3 regions of the Psychrobacillus sp. Z3-81 genome follow, and region 3 is predicted to be linked to each of the others. Evidence: riboswitches for the same ligand, from Rfam matches in the RefSeq annotation. Region 3 holds a riboswitch; each other region holds the start of a gene.

Region 1 (7,172 bases), on a different contig from region 3:
TACTTTAGTATGGAGGTATAAAAAATGAAAGGATTGATAGAATGCTAAAGAAAATTATTCTAGCTTCACTATTATCATTACTATTACCTCTTTCCGCTATGGCGGCAAACACATATACAGTAGTATCAGGAGATACTCTTTGGAAGATTGCTGTAAAAACAGAAACAGGGATATCTGAATTGATTGAAGCAAATCCTCAGATTAGTAATATCAATTTAATTTATCCAGGACAAAAAATAAATGTACCAAGCAACCAAGAATATTCAGTAGAGCAAGAGGTTATTCGCTTAGTAAATGCGGAGCGTACAAAAGCTGGCTTGTCCTCCTTAAAATATGATTGGGAGCTTGCAAGAGTAGCAAAATATAAATCTCAGGATATGCATGATAAGAATTACTTTAGTCATACAAGCCCAACTTACGGTTCCCCATTTACTATGTTGAAAAATTTCGGTATTAACTATAAGTCGGCGGGCGAAAACATTGCTATGGGGCAACGTTCTGCTCAAGCAGTAGTTAATGCATGGATGAATAGTGAAGGTCATCGTGCCAATATTTTAAATAAAAATTATACTCATATTGGAATCGGGTATGTAAAAGACGGTCACTACTGGACACAAATGTTTATACAAAAGTAAGGGAAAAGGGATATCCCATAAGTAGAAAAATTATGGGACAATCTTTCCTTCTTTGATAGATATATGCTATTTACCCTGCTCCTCCGATGCTCGCATGGGGAGATAGAAGAAGTAGATAAAAACATATATAGAAAAAAACAGGGTTGAGAACCTCTCTAATTAGTCATCGACTTTTTAGAGAGGTTTTTTATTTGATTAACAGCTTAAAAAGTAAGTTACAAAGCTATGACAAGTACCCAGAAAAGGTTTGTTTTGAGTTTACTCGGGAATAGGAAGGACACATTATAGAACGGGAAAGCAGAAGAGGAGGTAGATTCTTTGCAACTTCGTCGTTACCTTGTAGTTATTCTGTTTGGGATAATAAGTGTTGGTTTTGTCAGCATGCAGATAGAGGAGGTAGAATCCAAGAGTGATGAGGAAATGCAGATGATAGAAGCTAGAAAGAAGTTCTTTGGCAAGCGGTATGTAGATGAGAACACCGGTAAAATTAGCCCCGATCAAGTAATTTTCTCATGGGTAGGGGTCTCCAATTTTGCCGTGGCTGTAAATGGCCAAGTCATTTTACTGGATGCATGGATACCTGGAGAGGATTCTAACTATGTTCCTGCAACTGCCGAGGAGCTAGCTGCTCTTCAGCCAGAAGCAATCTTCATCGGGCATTCTCATTTTGATCATGCAGATCATGCGGCGGAGATAATAGAAAAGACAGGGGCCACATTAGTAGGCACTCCAGATCATTGTGAGCAAATAAAACAGGATGTAGAGACCGAAGCTGCTATAAATTGCGTAGAAGCGATAAAAGCGGATTCGGCTCCTGGGGCGATTCAAAAACTTAAATTTCTAGAGGGTGTAAAAATTACAGCGATTTCTCACGTTCATTCAGCTCTAGAGCTACCAGATACAGATGACCAATCAGCTCCGCTATTTTCAAAGAAAGATAGAAACAGTGAGGCTCCTAAGGGGGATATAAAGGAATTACTTGCTTCTGTAGGGGAAGACGAGGGAGGTACGGTCATGTACCAATTCCAAGTAGGAGAGTTTACCTTTGCTTGGAATGATTCTGCTGGACCAATTAAAGAAGAGGCACCAGAGTTAACAAACATTCTAGCTTCTTTATCTGAGACAGATGTTCAGCTAGGAGCGATTATGGGCTTTAACCAATATACAAATGGGTTAAGAGACCCGCGAATGTATATAGAGGCTTTAAATCCTAAGGTGTTTGTGCCTACCCACCATGATAATTGGTCTCCACCAATTACTACTAGCGCAGAAAACTATCGTGAAGCTCTTGAAAAGGAGCTGGACAACCTTTCAGGAAATATTCCCGAGCTTATATTCTTATCGGATCCAGATGACTACGTCAAACCCGAGCGTTTAACCTTTAATATATTAGATGAAAAGTGGCGATAAAAAAGTGGTGAGTAGAGAAAGATATAGTCGCTTTCTCTACTCATTTTTATGGTAAGCAGTCATTTTGTATGTAACGTTTCTTTCCTTTATTGCGTCTATTATAGTAACTGTGTATAGGAGCTGAAAAATGAAAAAGCTACTGTTTATTTTGTTACTATTCCTGGTCGCTGGATGTGAAAGTATAAACGAATCTCACCAAGAATACCTATCCTCGTTAGGCTGGGAGATAAAGGCGTCGGGTGAAGTAAAAAAGTATATATTAGATGTTCCGGAAGAGATGCTTGAAAATTATCGAGCAAGTGGTGTGACGTTTATCGAGCAATATAACGGAAAAGAAATAACAAGATATGAATATAAACTTAAGGAAAAAACGGTAGACAATCAGCATTTAATGGCATATGTCTATGAGTATGAGGAGGAAATTATAGGAGGAAGTGGTTCTCTGCCAACTCATACCCCAGGAACCTTCAACTTGGAGAATAAAGAGAGATTGGTAAAGGAGAAATTAATTAAAAAGTAGAAGAAAATTAATGGAAATATGAATTTATATATGGATTGAAAAGAAAAAAATGTAATATAGAATCATTGACAGATAGAAAATGGTCATGTAGACTATGAACAATAATTGAATAAAACCTCGCTTACATAAGTGAGGTAGAGGCGCGATATTTAACAGTTCCTAGAGGAGCAGGAGAAAGCCATGATGCTAGGAAGAAGGAAATGTCGCCGAAGTGTGTAATAATCTCGTTATTACATGCTGGGTCTACAGTGAATAACTGTAGGACTGTCCATGTGAAACATCCCGGTTTCTCATGGTGTGCTATCTCATTAGGGAAAAGTAGAGGAATTCTGGGCAACCATACATAACGGACCTGAGTTCATCTCAGGGCTTTTTTTGTATGTTTGTCCTTTTTTTATTGCTTGAAACATATCATTTATAAAAAAGGAGATTCATAGACATGAAAAACAAGATAACTATTTTCTTAACCATTCTAATTGCTACCATGCTATTAGCGTCATGCGGTACATCTAATCAAGAAGAGACAGGAAATGCTAGTGCTAGCGAGGAAAAAGAAGTGTTTCGAATTGGCTTAGAAGCAGGATATCCTCCTTTTAACTGGACGCAAATGGATGAGTCAAATGGAGCAATAAAAATTAATGGAGCTGCAGAATACGCAGGAGGCTATGATGTAGAAATTGCTAAAAGAATTGCAGAAGGGCTTGGAAGAGAATTAGAAGTGGTGAAATTAGAATGGGATGGCTTAGTTCCAGCTTTAACTTCTGGAAAAATTGATGCTATTATTGCCGGAATGTCTCCAACGGAAGAAAGAAAGAAAACGATTGATTTCTCCGATAATTACTATACCTCTAATTTTGTCATGGTCGTAAAAAAGGGTAGTGCTTATGAGGAAGCAACCTCTATTCAGGACTTTAAAGGTGCTAAAATAACGGGACAATTAAATACTTCTCATTATAATGTGATTGATCAAATCAATGGAGTAAAGAAGCAGCCTGCATCTGATAATTTCCCTGCAATGAGAGTAGCCCTAGAATCTGGCATGATTGATGGCTATGTATCGGAGCGGCCAGAGGGAGTAAGTGCATCCACTGCAAATGAAAACTTTGTGATGATAGAGTTTACTGAAGGTTTTAAAGCAGATCCAGTAGAAACAGCTACAGCTGTTGGATTGCAAAAAGGAAATCCAGATATCGATAAAATTAATGAGATTCTAGCTGGAATAAGTGAAGAAGAACGTCAAAAGCTGATGGATACAGCAATACTTAATCAGCCAGCAGCTGAATAAAAAAGATGGACCAGCTGCCTAAATTAGCAGCTGGTTTTTAAACAGATAAACGAACGAATGTCTTAAATAGGGGGAAAACATGAGTGTAGAGTGGATCATATCAATCGTAACAAATTACTGGCCAATGTTTCTTCGAGGCGCCGGCATTACCTTGCTAATCTCTATTATAGGAACCATTATTGGAGGGGCGATTGGCTTACTTACTGGGGTTATTCGTACAATTCCAAAGCCTTCAAGAGGTATTAAGAAATTTATTTTAACATGTATCAATTTCTTTTTATCAGCTTATATAGAGTTCTTTAGAGGAACACCTATGATTGTACAAGCGATGGTTATCTTTTATGGCTCCGCTTTAGCCTTTGGATGGAACCTGCATACTTTAGTAGCTGCCTTACTGATTGTTTCCATAAACACGGGAGCTTACATGGCTGAAATAGTTAGAGGAGGAATCATCTCCATAGACAAAGGACAGTTTGAAGCCTCCCAAGCAATTGGTATGAATCATTTTCAAACAATGTTCCACGTGGTACTTCCACAAGTAATTCGCAATATTTTACCAGCAACGGGAAATCAGTTCATTATTAATATAAAAGATACTTCTGTGCTTAACGTAATTGGTGTAACAGAACTATTTTTCCAAACAAAATCTATCGCAGGAAATAACTTTCGGTACTTTGAGTCTTTCTTTGTAGCTTGTATCCTCTATTTTGTCATGACGTATGCAGTCACATTAATTTTAAGATATTTTGAGAGGAAGCTAGATGGTCCTGAAAATTACACAATGATAGTTGGCCAACCCCAACAGCTCACTATTCCAGTAAGTAAGAATGAAAACCACTAAAGGAGGAGCAGAAATGGAAAAAGTAATTGATATTCAACATCTAAGCAAATCCTTTGGCACACATGAGGTTCTGCGGGATATAAATTTCTCTGTCCAAAAAGGAGAAGTAGTTTGTATGATCGGCTCCTCTGGCTCAGGTAAATCCACTTTATTGCGTTGTGTGAATCTCCTAGAACAGCCAAGTGGTGGGCAAATTATATATAACGGAGAAAATATTTTAACCTCTAACCAAGACATAAACAGCTATCGAACGAAGCTTGGTATGGTGTTTCAGCAATTTAACTTATTCAACAATCACACTGTATTAGGAAATTGCACAGTTGGCCAAATAAAAGTTTTAAAACGCTCTAAAGAAGAAGCAGAAAGAATTGCGCTTAAGTATTTACAGGTAGTAGGAATGGACCAATACATTCATGCAAAGCCTAAGCAGCTTTCTGGAGGTCAAAAGCAACGAGTAGCTATAGCCAGAGCGTTGTCTATGGAGCCAGACGTTCTATTATTTGATGAACCAACCTCTGCTCTTGATCCTGAAATGGTAGGAGAGGTCTTAAAGGTAATGAAGGAGCTTGCGGAGTCCGGGCTGACCATGCTTATTGTTACTCATGAAATGGATTTTGCTAGAGAAGTATCTCATCGAGTAGTTTTTATGGACAAGGGTGTGATAGCAGAGGAAGGGAGACCAGAGCAGCTCTTTAATAATCCTACTCAGGCATGAACAAAGGAGTTTTTAAAGAGAGTAGTCAGATGATAAATAGGTGCATTGTTGCATTTCCTTTATTCAACTAGAAAATTATAAGATAAACTAGTATATTAGAAGTAGATATTTTTGGAAAATATACTAATGACTTGATAGGCTTCCCTTCTTTACTGATGTGGGAGCTATTTTTTTAAATGGAGATGAACAAGAATTCTGTCCAGAGGTGTGTATATGGTGAATGTGCTAGAAAGGAACAATGTACAAGTAATCGGAAATGGTGAAAAAACATTGGTTTTTGCTCATGGATTTGGGTGTGATCAGACAATGTGGAGATATATTACTCACGCATTTAAACAGGACTATCGAATTGTCTTATTTGATTATGTAGGCTCTGGAAACTCTGATTTATCCTTTTATGACTTTCAAAAATACAACTCGTTAACTGGGTATGTAGAGGATCTCTATGACGTGTTAACCTCCTTGCGATTAAAAGAGGTTATTTTCGTTGGACATTCCATTAGTTCTATGATTGGAATGCTAACAGCCATAAAATATCCTGAGCTTTTTAAAAAGATGATTATGATTGGTCCGTCTCCAAGATATTTAAATGATTTAGATGGCTACTATGGTGGCTTTGAGGAGCCGGATATCTTAGAGTTATTAGAAATGATGGAGATGAACTTTGTGGGATGGGCGACCTCTATGGCACCGAAAGTAGTAGACAAGGAAGACAGTCCGTTAGTTGCAAAGGAAGTAGAGACTAGCTTTCGTTCCAATGACCCGGCAGTTTCCAGACAGTTTGCAGAAGTAACCTTTTATAGTGATCACCGTCGTGAACTTAACGATCTGGATATTCCAGTTTTAATCATCCAATGCTCGGAGGATAGCATTGTGCCGATTGAGGTAGGGCAATACCTGCACTGTCATTTAAAACATAGTAGCCTTCAAATTATGGAGGTAAAAGGGCATTATCCGCATCTTAGTCACCCAGAGGAAACTGCTCAACTGATTTATAATTTTTTGTTGGATTAAGAGGAGATAGCTAAAATGGATGAGCGTTTAAATAATGCCCCTTGTGGCTTTTTCACTATTACGCAAAAAGGCATAATTCAAGAAGTGAACGAGACATTCTTGCAGATGGTTGGTTATAAGAAAGAGGAGCTTATTCAAAAGCATATAGAAATAATTCTAACTGCGGCCAATAAGTTTATATTTCATACTTACTTTTACCCATATATAGAGCTATACGGTAGGGTGGAGGAAATGTTCTTGAGCTTGAAAAATAAAGAAGGTCAAGTTGTGCCAATTCTGCTTAATGGTGTTTACGTAGAAAGGGAAGACACTAAGCTGATTGATTGTGTTGTCGTCTCTATGGGAAAAAGGATGAGTTATGAGAGAGAGATTCGGCAGGCAAAAAAACAGGCGGAAGAAGCATATCGAGAAAAGGAAGAGGCACTTACTAAGCTAGAACAATTACATATAGAAATAGAGAAGAAGCAAGAGAGTCTTATCAGTTTAAATACAAAGCTGGAGGAACTAGCAATAACAGATAAGCTAACAGGTTTGAGAAATCGTCGCTATTTTCATCTAAAGCTGGAGGAACTGATCATTGATTTTGAGAAGGGGCAAGTTCCATTTTCCTTATGCATCTTTGACATTGATTATTTTAAAAAGATAAATGATACGTATGGACATCAAGTAGGAGACAAGGTTCTAGTACAGCTAGCTGGATTGGTAAAAGATATTATAAGAGAAGAAGATTCTGTACTTCGTTATGGAGGAGA
Region 2 (7,172 bases), on a different contig from region 3:
TTGTGATTTTTTTATCAAGATTGAATTGGTCGGTATGGATAATGGCAGGTGTTATTTTTATTATTTCTTCCCCAATAGTTCTAGTTCTGACAATGAATAACGTTGGTCGTAATGTTGGAGATGGAATTGCAGGCGCTGTGGCGGGGCTTACTTTTGGTGGTCTTTTGATTATCAATACAGTTATTTTATTAATTGTGGGAACTTTTGCAAGGAAAAAGTGGAAGCGAGCTGATTTAGAACAGCAATAAAGACTTATAAATCATATAAACAACATTTCCAAATGTTACGTTCAGGAGCCTTCTCAGAGCAGCTCAGAAGCCAATAAGAATAGCTGAATTTATATTGGAGTTTTCAATCTATTTCTTTATAGTTTACTAGTGAATAAGCAACTGCTCATTTGGTCAAGCTGATTCTTATAGTAAAGAAGCGAACAGCGACGACTCCAGTGGGATGAGTGAGACAGTTGAGACATTACAACGGCACACGCAAGCGTTCGGTGATGGCTTATTTTTGGGAGGGAAAACTAAAAACGTCACATCGTGTGACAACGTTTTCCTGACCAACATCCTGTTGGCCTCACGGAAAGCGTTCGCAAGAGAGCGCAATATACTTGTTTCTTCTTTTCTTATAATAGTGACATGAGCCATTATTTATCTTAATTATTTATTGCCTAACATAAATCCTTCATACGTATATTCCATTGTCTTTAAAACCAGTTTATCAACTAGCCAAAAGGGTAAATTACAATATCGCAATATGGACTTTTACTGATTGAAAGTATAGAATGATACCTCTAAGCTAAAATGTAGAACTAGCTTTTTTTGTCTGCTATAATCTTACTTAGAGTTACCAAAGGAGGAATATAAAAATGGCAATTGTTCACGGTACAGATCAAACCTTCAATCAAGAAGTAGAAAACGGATTAGTATTAGTAGATTTCTGGGCGACTTGGTGCGGGCCATGTAAAATGATCGCTCCAGTACTTGAGGAATTAGATGCTGAAATGAGCGATAAAGTGAAAATCGTAAAAGTAGACGTAGATGAAAACCAAGCTACTGCTAGCGAATTTGGTATCATGTCTATCCCTACACTAGTATTATTCAAAGATGGTAAGCCAGTAGATAAAGTGGTAGGCTTCCAACCAAAAGAAGCATTAGCTCAATTTGTAGAAAAAAATGCTTAATAAATAAAACCGGGTCCTTTTAGGCGCCCGGTTTTTTTAAAGACAAGAAAGTATATAATTCTAGTCTAGCTCCAGCGCCTTGACCCCTCGAGATTACTTGTGCCACAGTTGTGGTGGTGTGGTCTCCTTACTGTTCCCCATTTGCTTATCGGGACAGACATAGGCGCTTGTGCTTTTCTTAAAAGGTGATGAAATGAACGAATTAATTCAACAGAAATGTGCCATTTTACCTGACCAGCCCGGCTGTTACCTGATGAAGGACAGACAGGGCACTATTATTTATGTCGGGAAAGCCAAGGTATTAAAGAACCGAGTACGTTCCTATTTTACCGGTTCACATGATGGAAAGACCCAAAGATTAGTACAAGAAATCGTTGACTTTGAATATATCGTAACGTCGACCGAGCTAGAAGCACTGATTTTAGAGCTTCATCTTATCAAAAAGCATGACCCTAAATATAACGTCATGCTGAAGGACGACAAAACGTATCCATATATAAAAATTACAGCTGAAAAAAATCCTAAGCTGATTATTACTAGACAGGTTAAGAAGGACAAAGGGAAATACTTTGGTCCTTATCCAAATGCCCATGCAGCACATGAAACAAAAAAGCTGCTTGATCGTTTATATCCCCTCCGCAAATGTCAGAAGCTCCCAAACAAGGTGTGTCTCTATTATCATATTGGTCAATGTTTGGCTCCATGTGTGAATGATATTGAGGACAATGACTATACGGAAATCATCCAAGGAATGATCAGTTTTTTAAATGGTGGCCATGGAGATGTAAAAAAGAGCTTAACGGAAAAAATGAATCACGCAGCAGAGAATCTAGAATTTGAAAGGGCGAAAGAATATAGAGATCAGATTGCCCATATTGACCAAGTGATGGAAAAACAAAAGATGACGATGAATGATTTTACAAATCGAGATATCTTTGGCTACAAGGTGGATAAGGGTTGGATGTGTGTGCAGGTGTTTTTTATTCGCCAAGGTAAGCTAATAGAAAGAGACGTATCTCTATTCCCGCTTTATCGTGACCCAGAAGAAGAGTTTCTTACCTTCCTAGGGCAGTTTTATGCAAAGGCTGAGCATATTAAACCGAAAGAAATATACGTTCCTGCTACGACAAATATAGAGCTTGCGACGGAGCTCTTGCAAATGAAAGTAATCGTTCCGCAAAAGGGTACTAAGAAAAACCTAGTAGACCTAGCACAAAAAAATGCGGAAATTGCATTAACAGAGAAGTTTCACTTAATTGAAAGACAAGAAGAACGAACAATCGGAGCGGTGGAGGAACTTGGTAAGCTAATGGGGATAGCTGCTCCTAAACGGATAGAGGCTTTTGATAATTCTCATATTCACGGAACAGATGCTGTATCTGCAATGGTCGTATTTGTCGATGGAAAGGCACATAAAAAAGATTATCGTAAATATAAAACACGAACTGCCGCAAAGCACGATGATTATGGTGCTATGCGTGAGGTTGTAAGGAGAAGGTATATACGAGTGTTAAAGGACGATCTTCCACTTCCCGACTTAATCATTATTGATGGAGGGAAAGGGCAAATAGAAGCGGCTAGGGAGATTATAGAGGATGAATTGGGGTTAGATATTCCAATAGCAGGTCTAGCTAAGGATGGTAAGCACCAAACCTCCTCTCTTCTTTATGGCGATCCACTTGCAATTATTCCAATGAAACGTACTAGTGAGGCTTTCTATCTTCTTCAGCGTATCCAGGATGAGGTCCATCGATTTGCTATCACTTTCCACAGGCAGCAAAGAGGAAAGCATACAATTGCCTCTTCTTTAGATGGTATTCCAGGAGTAGGCCCTACTCGTAAAAAACAGCTATTAAAGCATTTTGGCTCTTTAAAGCGTATGGAAGCAGCTACAAAGGAAGAATTTATGGAAGCTGGTATTCCTGCTAAATTATCCGAACAATTAGTGGAGCATTTTCAAAAAAGTTCCTTGTCTTCCGAATAATACTGTGTTATGTTAGTAAAAACTTAATATTCACTTTTCAGTGAAGATAGAGGTGCGAGTCAACAAGAGTAATCTACAGGAGGAAGAAAAGTTCCTGCGATTGTAGAGGAAAGGGTTGTTCGCCGAAATATAGGATGGCTTTTCTCATTCTATGTTGGTCCTGCGTTTAAGAAATGTAGGATTGTCAGAATGTATATTCTGGAGGGCTATCTCAAATAGACATCTTTTTGACCGTGTATGAGAGTTAGCTTTTCACAATATGTGAAAAGCTTTTTTTTATCCCAACAGAGACTCGGGGTTAACTCGAGATGACGTATGTCATAGAGAAAAAAGGGAGATGAAAAATACGTGAGTAGAATTGTCATGAAATTTGGAGGAACATCTGTAGGTTCTATAGAAAAAATTGAGCATGTAGCAAGACGGATTCGAATAGAAAGAGAAAAGGGGCATCAAATTGCTGTCGTTGTGTCAGCCATGGGCAAGTCAACGGATGAGTTAGAAAAACTAGCAGCAGAGATTACGGACACACCAGTGAAAAGGGAGATGGATATGCTTCTATCAACTGGAGAACAGGTCACAATGTCCTTATTGGCTATCCAATTAAATGCCCTTGGAATAAAAGCAATTTCCTTAACTGGTTGGCAAGCAGGCATTATAACTGACCAGGTACATAGAAATGCTCGAATTGAAAAACTAGAATCAGAAAATATTCAATCCTACTTATCAGAAGGACAGGTAGTCATTGTAGCAGGATTCCAAGGCATGACAAAAGACTCTGCTATTACGACGCTTGGTAGAGGCGGCTCTGATACCACTGCAGTAGCGATTGCAGCTGCAATTGAAGCAGACATTTGCGATATCTATACAGACGTGGATGGTGTGTATACGTCCGATCCAAGGTATGTGAGAGATGCAAGAAAGCTAAAACAGTTAGAATACGATGAAATGCTAGAACTTGCTAACTTGGGAGCAGGTGTGCTTCATCCGAGGGCAGTTGAATTTGCCAAAAACTACAAAATTCCTCTCAGGGTTAGAGCGAGTTATAACGAAGGGGAAGGTACTATATTAAAGGAGGAAGTAGATTTGGAAAAAAACCTGATTGTTCGTGGAGTAGCGTTTGAAGCAGATATAGTACGGTTAACAATCGAATATGAGGTGCCTTTCAATGGATCGTTGTCCTCCATATTTACCACCTTGGCAAATCATCATATAAATGTGGATATTATTGTCCAAAGTATTATTGACGGTGTAAAGCCTACTGTATCTTTCTCTATTAAAAAGGAATCCCTTGCGGAGGCGATTTCTGTCTTAGAATCCCATAAGGGACAACTTGGTTTTACTTTTGCGGATTTTGAAGTAGGTCTTTCAAAAATTTCAATAGTTGGTTCAGGTATGGTCTCTAATCCGGGGGTGGCTGCACAAATGTTTGATCGATTGAGAAAGGAAAATGTGCCGATTAAAATGGTCAGCACCTCAGAAATAAAAGTGTCCGTAGTAGTTCCACAGGAAAATATGATTCAAGCGGCAAATGCTTTGCATGAGGAATTTGGTTTGGCAATCAGTAACTAAGCTCCAGATAAAAAAGCCAATCCAGTTATCATGGATTGGCAGTTTCTTTGTTATTTACTTTTTGCATCCCATTTAATAAGAAAAGAGACAATTCCTGTCTTTTTTGTAATCTCATCATAGCATTCTGTCAGATAGCCCTCAATTTTTTGATGTTGCTCAGCTAGAAAACCCGCCTCCAAGCTATGGCATCTATTTACTCCGCTAGGAGGTAAATGATACATATGTAAAAGATAGGACAAGGAATCCTTTGTGGATTTCTCTAATTCAAGCTTTCCCCAACCTGCTTCGTGAAAGAATGAGACAGCTTCTTCCATTGAATAAAGGGGAAATTTTCGAGCAAGATCTTTTCCCGCCCAATATAAAATATCTTTTTCATGTTTCCCGAGAATGGAAGTGAGAACGTGATCTCTTAACAGCTCATACCCGAAGGTAGAAACCTGGGACTCTTCTCTTTCACCCATGTACAACCCTACTTTCAACGCAATTTAACAAAACTACTACTCTATTTTAGCATAAATACTTTTTCTAGAGAAAAGGAATACTTTGTGAAAAAAGATACAATCTGTTATAGAGGAAACAGAGGGAAAGATATGCAAAATGCCCAAACATGCCTTGACGCTCCAAAATGTTGAGAGTACAATGGATATGTCATAAATTCGAAACATGAAGACAATAAACAAAATTGATACAATTATTTTATCGAAATAATAAATCTTTTTGTTTTATGTCAATTTGAGGGGGGTTATTTTGTTGACGAAAGAACGCGAATTTTACATGCGTCGTTTGCATTCTCTACTTGGTATTATTCCAGTAGGAGCATTCTTAATGGTTCACTTAGTAATAAACCATTTTGCTACAAGAGGAGAAGAGGCTTATAACAATGCTGTTGGGTTTATGGAAAGTATGCCGTTCCTCATTTGGATGGAAATATTCGTAATTTACATTCCATTGCTATTCCATGCTTTCTATGGTATTTATATCGCATTTACGGTTAAGTATAATCCAAATAGATATGGTACCCTAAGAAACTGGTTATTCATTTTCCAACGTTTTACCGGTATTTTCTTAGTTGTATTTATCGCATGGCATGTATTTGAAACTCGTTTCCAAAAAGCAATTGGTGCGAAGGAAGTTAACTTTAATATGATGGAAGAAATTCTGGCAAACAATTGGATGCTAGGTTTCTATATTGCTGGGGTTGTCTCTGCGGCATTCCACTTAGCAAACGGAATTTGGTCTTTCCTTATTAGCTGGGGAATTACACAATCTCCAAAATCACAAAGAATCACTACTTATGTAACTTTAATAATCTTCATAGCGATATCTGTAGTTGGTGTACAGGCGCTTCTGGCATTTAGATAAGAACCTACTACACTTTAAAACTACTTAATTAATGAGGAGTGAGATAGAATGGCAAAGAATAAACTGATTGTTGTCGGTGGAGGTCTAGCAGGACTGATGGCAACAATGAAGGCTGCCGAGGAAGGTACGCCAGTAGATCTATTTTCATTAGTTCCCGTAAAACGCTCACACTCTGTTTGTGCTCAAGGCGGAATAAACGGGGCTGTAAATACAAAAGGTGAGGGAGATTCACCTGCAGTTCACTTAGATGACACTGTATATGGTGGAGACTTCTTAGCTAACCAACCTCCAGTAAAAGCAATGACAGATGCAGCTCCTGGAATTATTCACTTATTCGACCGTATGGGAGTTATGTTCAACCGTACTCCAGAAGGTCTTTTAGACTTCCGTCGCTTTGGTGGTACACTTCATCACCGTACAGCTTTCTCTGGTGCGACAACTGGTCAGCAATTGCTTTACGCACTTGACGAGCAAGTTCGTCGTTTCGAGGTAGAAGGTTTAGTAACAAAATATGAAGGTTGGGAATTCCTGGGTATTATTAAAGACCAAAACGGACATTGCCGTGGTATTAAAGCACAAAACCTTCAATCTATGGAAATCCGTGCATTCCGTTCTGATGCTGTTATTCTAGCAACAGGTGGACCTGGGATTATCTTTGGTAAAACAACAAACTCTATTATTAACACTGGTTCTGCAGCTAGTATCGTATATCAACAAGGTGCATACTATGCAAATGGAGAATTCATTCAAATCCACCCAACAGCAATTCCTGGAGACGACAAGCTTCGACTAATGTCGGAATCAGCACGTGGAGAAGGTGGACGTATCTGGACATATAAAGATGGTAAGCCATGGTACTTCTTAGAAGAAAAATATCCTGCATACGGTAACTTAGTACCACGTGATATTGCAACACGTGAAATCTTTGATGTATGCGTTAACCAAAAGCTAGGTATTAACGGGGAAAACATGGTATACCTTGATCTTTCCCATAAGGATCCACATGAACTAGACGTTAAACTAGGTGGAATTATCGAAATTTATGAGAAATTCACAGGTGATGACCCTCGTAAA
Region 3 (7,172 bases):
TATTGCTGATTTTAGGGATTCGATCTATAATTGATGGATTATTCTAGCTAAGGAGGGGAGATAGGATGATGGAAAGAATCCATATTTATCATACGAATGATTTACATAGTCATTTAGAAAATTGGCCAACCATTCATCAATTTCTCTCTGATAGACAAAAGGCTCATTCCACTAAAGAGACAGTGTTGACTTTAGACATTGGAGATCATCTCGATCGCTCCAATGTATTTACAGAAGGCTTCCTTGGAAAAGGGAACGTTCAGCTTCTAAATAAGGCAAACTATGATTATGTAACGATTGGGAATAATGAAGGAATTACTCTAGGACATGAAGAATTGGATACTTTATATGAGGATGCTAATTTTGAAGTGATTGTATCTAATTTCGTTTACCCAAATGGGGAGATACCATCATGGATTCGTCCTTATAAAATCCATGTTACTCCGACAGGGTTAAAAATTGGAATTGTAGCTGCAACCGCAGACTATGGTATCTACTATGAGCAGCTTGGCTGGCATGTACAAGATCCGATTAATAGGCTTAGCCAGCTTAGTCGAGAATTAAGACCAGAGGTTGATGTGTTAATTTGCATGTCTCATTTGGGGAAATTTCAGGATGAAATCCTATCGCAAGAAATACCAGAAATCGATTTAATATTAGGGTCTCATACGCATCATTTCTTTGAGGAAGGGAAATGGATAGGAAATACGCTGCAAGCAGCCGCAGGGAAGTTTGGGAACTATATCGGCTATGTAACGATTGATTTCGAGCACGAGACGAAAACAATCGTGGAAAAACGTGCTGTTCTATATCCAGTTGAGAATTTGCCTAAACCAGTGGATGACATAGACCTACAACAGTCCTGGCAGGATAAAGGCTATGCGGAGCTTGCCACACCCGTATTTTTTAACCAAAAGAAACTTCAAAAGGATTGGTTTAAACCGTCCTCGCTCTCGAAATTTTTTGGTGAGGCTTTGTTAGCTTATACAAAAGCGGATTGTGCAATGTTTCCAGCAGGGATTTTCCTGTCCGATCTTCCTAGTGGGATGATAAAGGAAAGTGACTTGCATCGCTGTCTACCACACCCGATTAATCCGTGTGTGGTTACTTTAACCGGCGCCGCTCTTTTAGAAGTGTTGACGTTATCCAAAAATGAAAAATGGCCACGCTTAGAAGTGAAAGGGCTGGGATTTAGGGGGAAATACCTTGGGACTATTTTGTTTGATCAATTAGAGGATGTACAGGGTACTGTCTTTATTAATGGAAAACCGTTACAAATTGAGAAGACCTATACTTTAGCTACTCTAGATATGTTCACCTTTGGTTACTTCTTTCCTTCCTTGAAAAATTCGGATAAACGATACATTATGCCGGAAGTTATTCGAGATATCGTGAAATGGTATGGTACCCATTACAATTATGAATATCGCTCATACTGATTCCCCTTGTTACATATAAGTAACAAGGGGGATTTTTTACTTGTTTTATCACAAAAGAAGACAGCGACGTACATTTCATATTAGAACTCAGACAAAGCTAGCTATCTTTTTAGCAAGTTTTCTCCTATCGGTTGCTGGGGTATTCTATTATGTAAATGCCCAGCTGACACCAACCTATCTCGATTATGCAGAGGTTCAAACAAACAAGATAGCATCCATGGTTATTAGTAAGGCAATAAATTCAAGAACATCAAACGTGCTTGATGTGAATGATATCATTGAGCAAGTACCTACAGAAAGTAAGACAATGGTAACGACAAAGTTTAATACAGAAATAATTAATAGGGTGTTGGCGGATACGAACAGCTTAGTCCAAGCACATTTGGAGCAGGCAGAGCGTGGAAATCTATCCAGTCTCCCTTATTTAGATGATATTGAGTATGACAAGCAAACGATGGAGGATCAAGGAGGGGTTGTGTTTTTTGTTCCAATGGGGCAGGCAACCAACATACCTCTAATTGGAAATCTAGGTCCAAAGATTCCTATACGCTTTCATGTGATCGGGAACGTCCAGTCAAATGTAGAAACGAAGATTACGGAGTTTGGAATCAATAATGCCTATGTAGAAGTTACCATCCACATAAAAGTAAGCGTACAGATAATAGTTCCACTGGCAAGTAAAATAAGTGTAGTGGAACAAAATATTCCGGTAGCGATGGGATTGGTTCAAGGTCAGGTTCCATATATTTACACAGGGGGTGATGGTGAGGCAGCTCCTTCGGTTGAAGTGCCAATACCGTTACCTGAAGATTAAAAAACCTTCACTTTTTAAAATTTCCTGTTATGATAGAATAAAATAAATACACATTAGGTAGAGGCTGCATTGCTTAATAGTATTGTACAGAAGGGTGACACCGTTGATCGTACAAGAAAGGAAGCATTGCCGAAATTAGATTTGTCGTCAAGCAATCTAGTTGGGGTTATTTTGAATAAAAATAACACTGTCATCTGTTGGAAAACAGATGGGGAGCTACACGTAGATGAACATATTACTATTCAACGTAGAGGCTAACCTAAATTTACTTAGGTTAGTCTTTTTAGTTTTTGAATCGCCCGCTTGGAGGAGCGTTTCTCACTCCATTAATTGGGGCAGACAGTAGTATACATGTTTAAAAGGAGGAGCAATAATGGAAGGCACTATTTATTCATTGATACCACCACTACTTGCGATTGTGATGGTTTTATTAACAAAAAGAGTATTATTATCACTTGGGCTTGGAATCGTTTCTGCAGCATTCCTGAGCGAAGAATTTTCATTGATAGGTTCTCTTCGTCTTTTGTGGGAATCTTTTAGCGTTTCTTTCTGGGATGATGGTTTCAACATGTACAATATTTATATTCTATTATTTATTTTATTTCTTGGAATTATCACCGCCTTTGTCAGTCTTTCAGGTGGTAGTAAAGCCTTTGCAAATTGGGCAGTAAAGAGAATCACCACAAGAAGAGGGTCTAAGCTATTAACTGCATGCCTCGGTGTCATCATTTTTATTGATGATTATTTTAATGCTTTAGCAGTAGGGCAGATTGCAAGACCAATTACTGATACATACAGAGTATCTCGAGCAAAGCTTGCATATATTATCGATTCGACTTCTGCACCTATTTGTGTTATTTCGCCAGTGTCTAGCTGGGGGGCATTCTTAATAGCTCAATTAGGTCTCATATTTTCTACTCATGCTATTACGGAGTATACTCCCTTACAGGCTTTTGTTTATATGGCTCCTATGAATTTCTATGTTATAGGCGCATTAGCTGTTGTTTTCTTCGTAGCTTGGACGGATATTGATATTATGGGAATGAAAAAGCATGAAACTCGTGCTCTTGTAGAAGGAGAGCTTTATGATAAGGGAAAAGTGAACCCAGGTGATCTTGCTGGTCATTTCCCGGAAAATAATTACGGAAAAGTAATAGATTTAATCTTGCCTATTGCTTCTCTACTCGTTGTAACTATTATAAGTATGGTTTGGACTGGCTATAGAGCTGCAGGATCCACAAATCTTTTGACTATTTTTGAAAACACAAATGTACCTTTATCTTTATTTATAGGCGGTCTTGTCGCTTCTATTTTGGCTATATTACTCTATGCAAGACAATTTAAAGTAAACCCAGATGCTAATGTTAAATACATTACAAAAGGATTATCAAAGGGAATCCAATCGATGATGGTAGCAGTTTTTATTTTAATCTTTGCATGGTCATTAGGATTTTTGATTACCGAATTAGGAACTGGTGACTACCTAGCATCATTGGTTACAGACTATAATGTACCAACTGGTATACTTCCTCTCATTTTATTTGTTGTAACTGCTTTTATGGCATTTGCCACTGGTTCATCATGGGGATCATTTGGTATTCTTCTTCCTATTGGGGCAAGTATCATTATGGCGGTAGAGCCAGATTTGATTTTACCAGTGCTTGCATCTGTTCTTGCAGGAGCTGTATTTGGTGATCATTGCTCTCCAATTTCAGATACTACTATCATGTCTGCGACAGGTGCAGGCGTGAATGTATTAGACCATGTTACGACCCAGCTCCCATATGCAATTATTTGCGCTATCATCGCAGGAATAGGGTATTTGGTCCTTGGTTTAACAGGCTCTGTATTATCAGGCTTTGTTACTGTGATCATCCTCATAATCGTTCTGTTTCTGTATTGGAGCATCAAAGGCAAGAGGAGTCAACAGCTAGTTTAAACGTTTCTCTATGGCTTTTCTGAAGGTTGTTTGAATTCAAATAATATGGTACATTGACAAAAGTAATAGTATGTTATTTGGGGAATGGGGTAAAGAAATGACATCATGTAAGCCGCCAAAGAAGGAGCATGAGCGGAAGCCTGACTGGCTGAAGATTAAGCTAAACACGAATGACGAGTATAAAGGCTTAAAGAAATTAATGAGAGAAAATAATCTCCATACGGTGTGTGAAGAAGCAAAGTGTCCGAATATACATGAATGCTGGGGTTCTAGACGTACAGCAACCTTCATGATTCTGGGAGCAGTTTGCACGCGAGCTTGTAGATTCTGTGCAGTAAAAACAGGCCTTCCAACCGAGCTAGACTTAGCAGAGCCAGAGCGTGTAGCAGATTCTGTTGTCATCATGAATCTGAAGCATGTAGTAGTTACCGCAGTAGCTCGTGACGACCTAAAGGATGGAGGCTCAGAGGTGTTTGCGGAAACAATTCGAGCCATCCGAAGAAAAAATCCATTTACCACTATTGAGGTCCTACCTTCTGATATGGGAGGGATTGAACAAAATCTTCGGAACATCATGGATGCAAAGCCGGACATACTCAATCATAATATCGAAACTGTACGTAGACTAACACCAAGGGTCCGCGCTCGCGCAACGTATGATCGATCGCTCGAACTGCTAAGAAGGGCAAAAGAGATGCAGCCGACTATTCCAACTAAATCTTCTATCATGCTGGGACTAGGGGAAACACATGAGGAGATAGTAGAAGCGATGGAGGATCTACGAGCAAACAATGTGGATATTCTAACGCTGGGGCAGTATCTTCAGCCAACGAAAAAGCATATAAAGGTTCAAAAATATTATTCACCAAACGAGTTTGGGGAATTAAGAAAAATTGCTATGAGTAAGGGTTTCTCCCACTGTGAGGCTGGGCCACTGGTTAGAAGCAGCTATCACGCTGACGAACAGGTGAACGCGGCAGCTAAGCAAAGGCAGCTCCAAGGGGAAGATTTGCTTGCACAAAATAGCTGATGGATGGTGAGCTATGATAATCGCAGAAGGCTATACGTATGAGATAATAGAAAACTATCGCGACGCATTTAAGGAAGAAGTTTTTTTAGAGCGCTATAGTGAAATACTTACGAAGTATGATTATATCGTGGGAGACTGGGGATATGGTCAATTAAGGCTGAAAGGCTTCTTTGATGATCGTAACAACAAGGCTACCTTTGACACGAAGATAAGTACACTCAAGGACTATATATATGAATACTGCAATTTTGGTTGTGCTTATTTCGTCGTGAAAAAGACAGGCGTAGCTCCAAAAGCGCTTCCACCTATATTGGAGAAAAAAGAAAACCTTGAACAAGATCAGCTATGATCGAGTTCAAGGTTTTTTGCTTGGTAAAAAGTATCTGATAAATTGCTGTTGAGCGAGAATAAAGTTGCTCTATCCGAGAGTAAATCGTCACCGAACGAGAGTAAATCGTCACCGAACGAGAGTAAATTGGTTGAACGAGAATAAATTCCCCTTATCCGAGAATAAAACATCACCGAACGAGAGTAACCACCACGTAACCGAGAATAAAGTGCCGTTATCTGAGAGTAACGCTCAACCGGTTTAAAGCCGACACAGGCCATGTTCTTCCACCATTTTAACTGAGAGTAAATGCCCGATGAACGAGAGTAACAGCAGCCTAACCGAGAGTAACTAAGCTGAACGAGAGTAAATTACTTCTATCCGAGAGTAATCCAAGGTTGAACGAGAGTAACCACCACGTAACCGAGAATAAAGTGCCGTTATCTGAGAGTAACGCTCACCCCAGTAAAAGCCACCTGTCTAACTAAGAAGCTCTCTTAAGTAATCTCTTAATTCCTTTGCTTCTTCAGAAGTTCGATTAAAAACTTCTTCTAAATAACCTGGCTCCTCCACGTCATCCGAGCCAATAATTGCGGATCTTCCATATTGTATATCCATCACAAGTACTTTTCCGAAAAATCTAGTGCTTTGAAGGATTGCTAAGTCATATCGTTGAGATTCCCCTGTAAAACCTACGAATCTCGTTTTTGTATCCTCTACATCGTCATAAAGAAAAAATCGTTCCATATTAACTACACTCCTTCCCACTATGAATTATGGTACTATAGAACAGAGGTATTAATCAATGAATATAAAGGTCTCTAGCCCGAGATGAAGGATATCTCATCAACTAGAGGCATACTGCTTTAGGAGGTAACAAGATGTATTTTGTAGATCGAAAAAAAATTGGGCTTTCCTTGCAGCATATGAAGGAATTACTGGCATTACTAGAAGGAAATACAGACTGGCATAAGGATCAGCTTTCAAAGCTTGCATTAGAGAGAGTTGGCCATAACATGATAGAGGCTGTTATAGATGTAGGAAATTCAATGATTGATGGTTTTATTATGCGTGATCCAGGTGGTTACGATGATATTATCGATATCTTAACAGATGAAAAAGTTATCACCTCAGAGATGGACGGTCCTTTGAAAGAGGTTATCGAACTGAGAAAAGAGCTGGTTCGAAATTTCTATGCAGTAAATCATACAAAGCTAGAAGAAGTCTTAAAATCAAACCTTGTTTATTTAGGTCAGTTCCCTGGAAGAGTAGAAGATTATTTGGAAAATGAGCTTGGTCCTGTATCTGCATTTTTACCGGAGGATAGCGATGTCCAATTATAGGGCGTATTTCTTGGATCTAGATGGAACTGTCTATAGAGGAAATACTGCTATTAAGGAAGCAGTAGAGTTTATCCATCATTTGCAGAATAAAGGGATTGAGCCGTTCTTTGTTACAAATAATGCTTCCATGACACTTGAGCAGATTCGTTCGAAGCTTGCACAAATGGACGTGCATACAACGGAGGAGCATATTATTACTTCTGCCATTGTTGCTGCGCATTATATTGCAGAGCATTTTCCAGCCAAAGAGGTTTTTATGATTGGGGAAACTGGTTTAAG

The links. Region 3 has a riboswitch for lysine ahead of AC1ECF_RS05815 (Na+/H+ antiporter NhaC family protein). Riboswitches for the same ligand answer to the same signal wherever they lie in the genome.
Region 1: linked by a shared signal. The riboswitch ahead of AC1ECF_RS09675 (transporter substrate-binding domain-containing protein) and the one ahead of AC1ECF_RS05815 (Na+/H+ antiporter NhaC family protein) in region 3 are both predicted to bind lysine.
Region 2: linked by a shared signal. The riboswitch ahead of AC1ECF_RS00510 (aspartate kinase) and the one ahead of AC1ECF_RS05815 (Na+/H+ antiporter NhaC family protein) in region 3 are both predicted to bind lysine.

What each region holds. Positions count from the first base shown of each region.
Region 1 covers NZ_JBWQPU010000007.1:125,564-132,735, reverse strand. Annotated here, with positions in the region: gene safA (SafA/ExsA family spore coat assembly protein) at 42-635, shown strand; gene AC1ECF_RS09685 (MBL fold metallo-hydrolase) at 954-2,045, shown strand; gene AC1ECF_RS09680 (hypothetical protein) at 2,173-2,565, shown strand; lysine riboswitch at 2,693-2,876, shown strand; gene AC1ECF_RS09675 (transporter substrate-binding domain-containing protein) at 3,005-3,850, shown strand; gene AC1ECF_RS09670 (amino acid ABC transporter permease) at 3,930-4,691, shown strand; gene AC1ECF_RS09665 (amino acid ABC transporter ATP-binding protein) at 4,705-5,406, shown strand; gene AC1ECF_RS09660 (alpha/beta fold hydrolase) at 5,620-6,420, shown strand; gene AC1ECF_RS09655 (sensor domain-containing diguanylate cyclase) at 6,436-7,172, shown strand, end outside.
Region 2 covers NZ_JBWQPU010000001.1:100,765-107,936, forward strand. Annotated here, with positions in the region: gene AC1ECF_RS00495 (hypothetical protein) at 1-248, shown strand, start outside; gene trxA (thioredoxin) at 863-1,183, shown strand; gene uvrC (excinuclease ABC subunit UvrC) at 1,377-3,167, shown strand; lysine riboswitch at 3,207-3,384, shown strand; gene AC1ECF_RS00510 (aspartate kinase) at 3,516-4,736, shown strand; gene AC1ECF_RS00515 (YslB family protein) at 4,787-5,197, opposite strand; gene AC1ECF_RS00520 (succinate dehydrogenase cytochrome b558 subunit) at 5,487-6,098, shown strand; gene sdhA (succinate dehydrogenase flavoprotein subunit) at 6,147-7,172, shown strand, end outside.
Region 3 covers NZ_JBWQPU010000004.1:39,883-47,054, reverse strand. Annotated here, with positions in the region: gene AC1ECF_RS05830 (sulfite exporter TauE/SafE family protein) at 1-47, shown strand, start outside; gene AC1ECF_RS05825 (bifunctional metallophosphatase/5'-nucleotidase) at 66-1,439, shown strand; gene yunB (sporulation protein YunB) at 1,480-2,253, shown strand; lysine riboswitch at 2,304-2,480, shown strand; gene AC1ECF_RS05815 (Na+/H+ antiporter NhaC family protein) at 2,627-4,192, shown strand; gene lipA (lipoyl synthase) at 4,290-5,222, shown strand; gene AC1ECF_RS05805 (YutD family protein) at 5,236-5,571, shown strand; gene AC1ECF_RS05800 (DUF3055 domain-containing protein) at 6,031-6,297, opposite strand; gene AC1ECF_RS05795 (DUF86 domain-containing protein) at 6,432-6,893, shown strand; gene AC1ECF_RS05790 (TIGR01457 family HAD-type hydrolase) at 6,880-7,172, shown strand, end outside.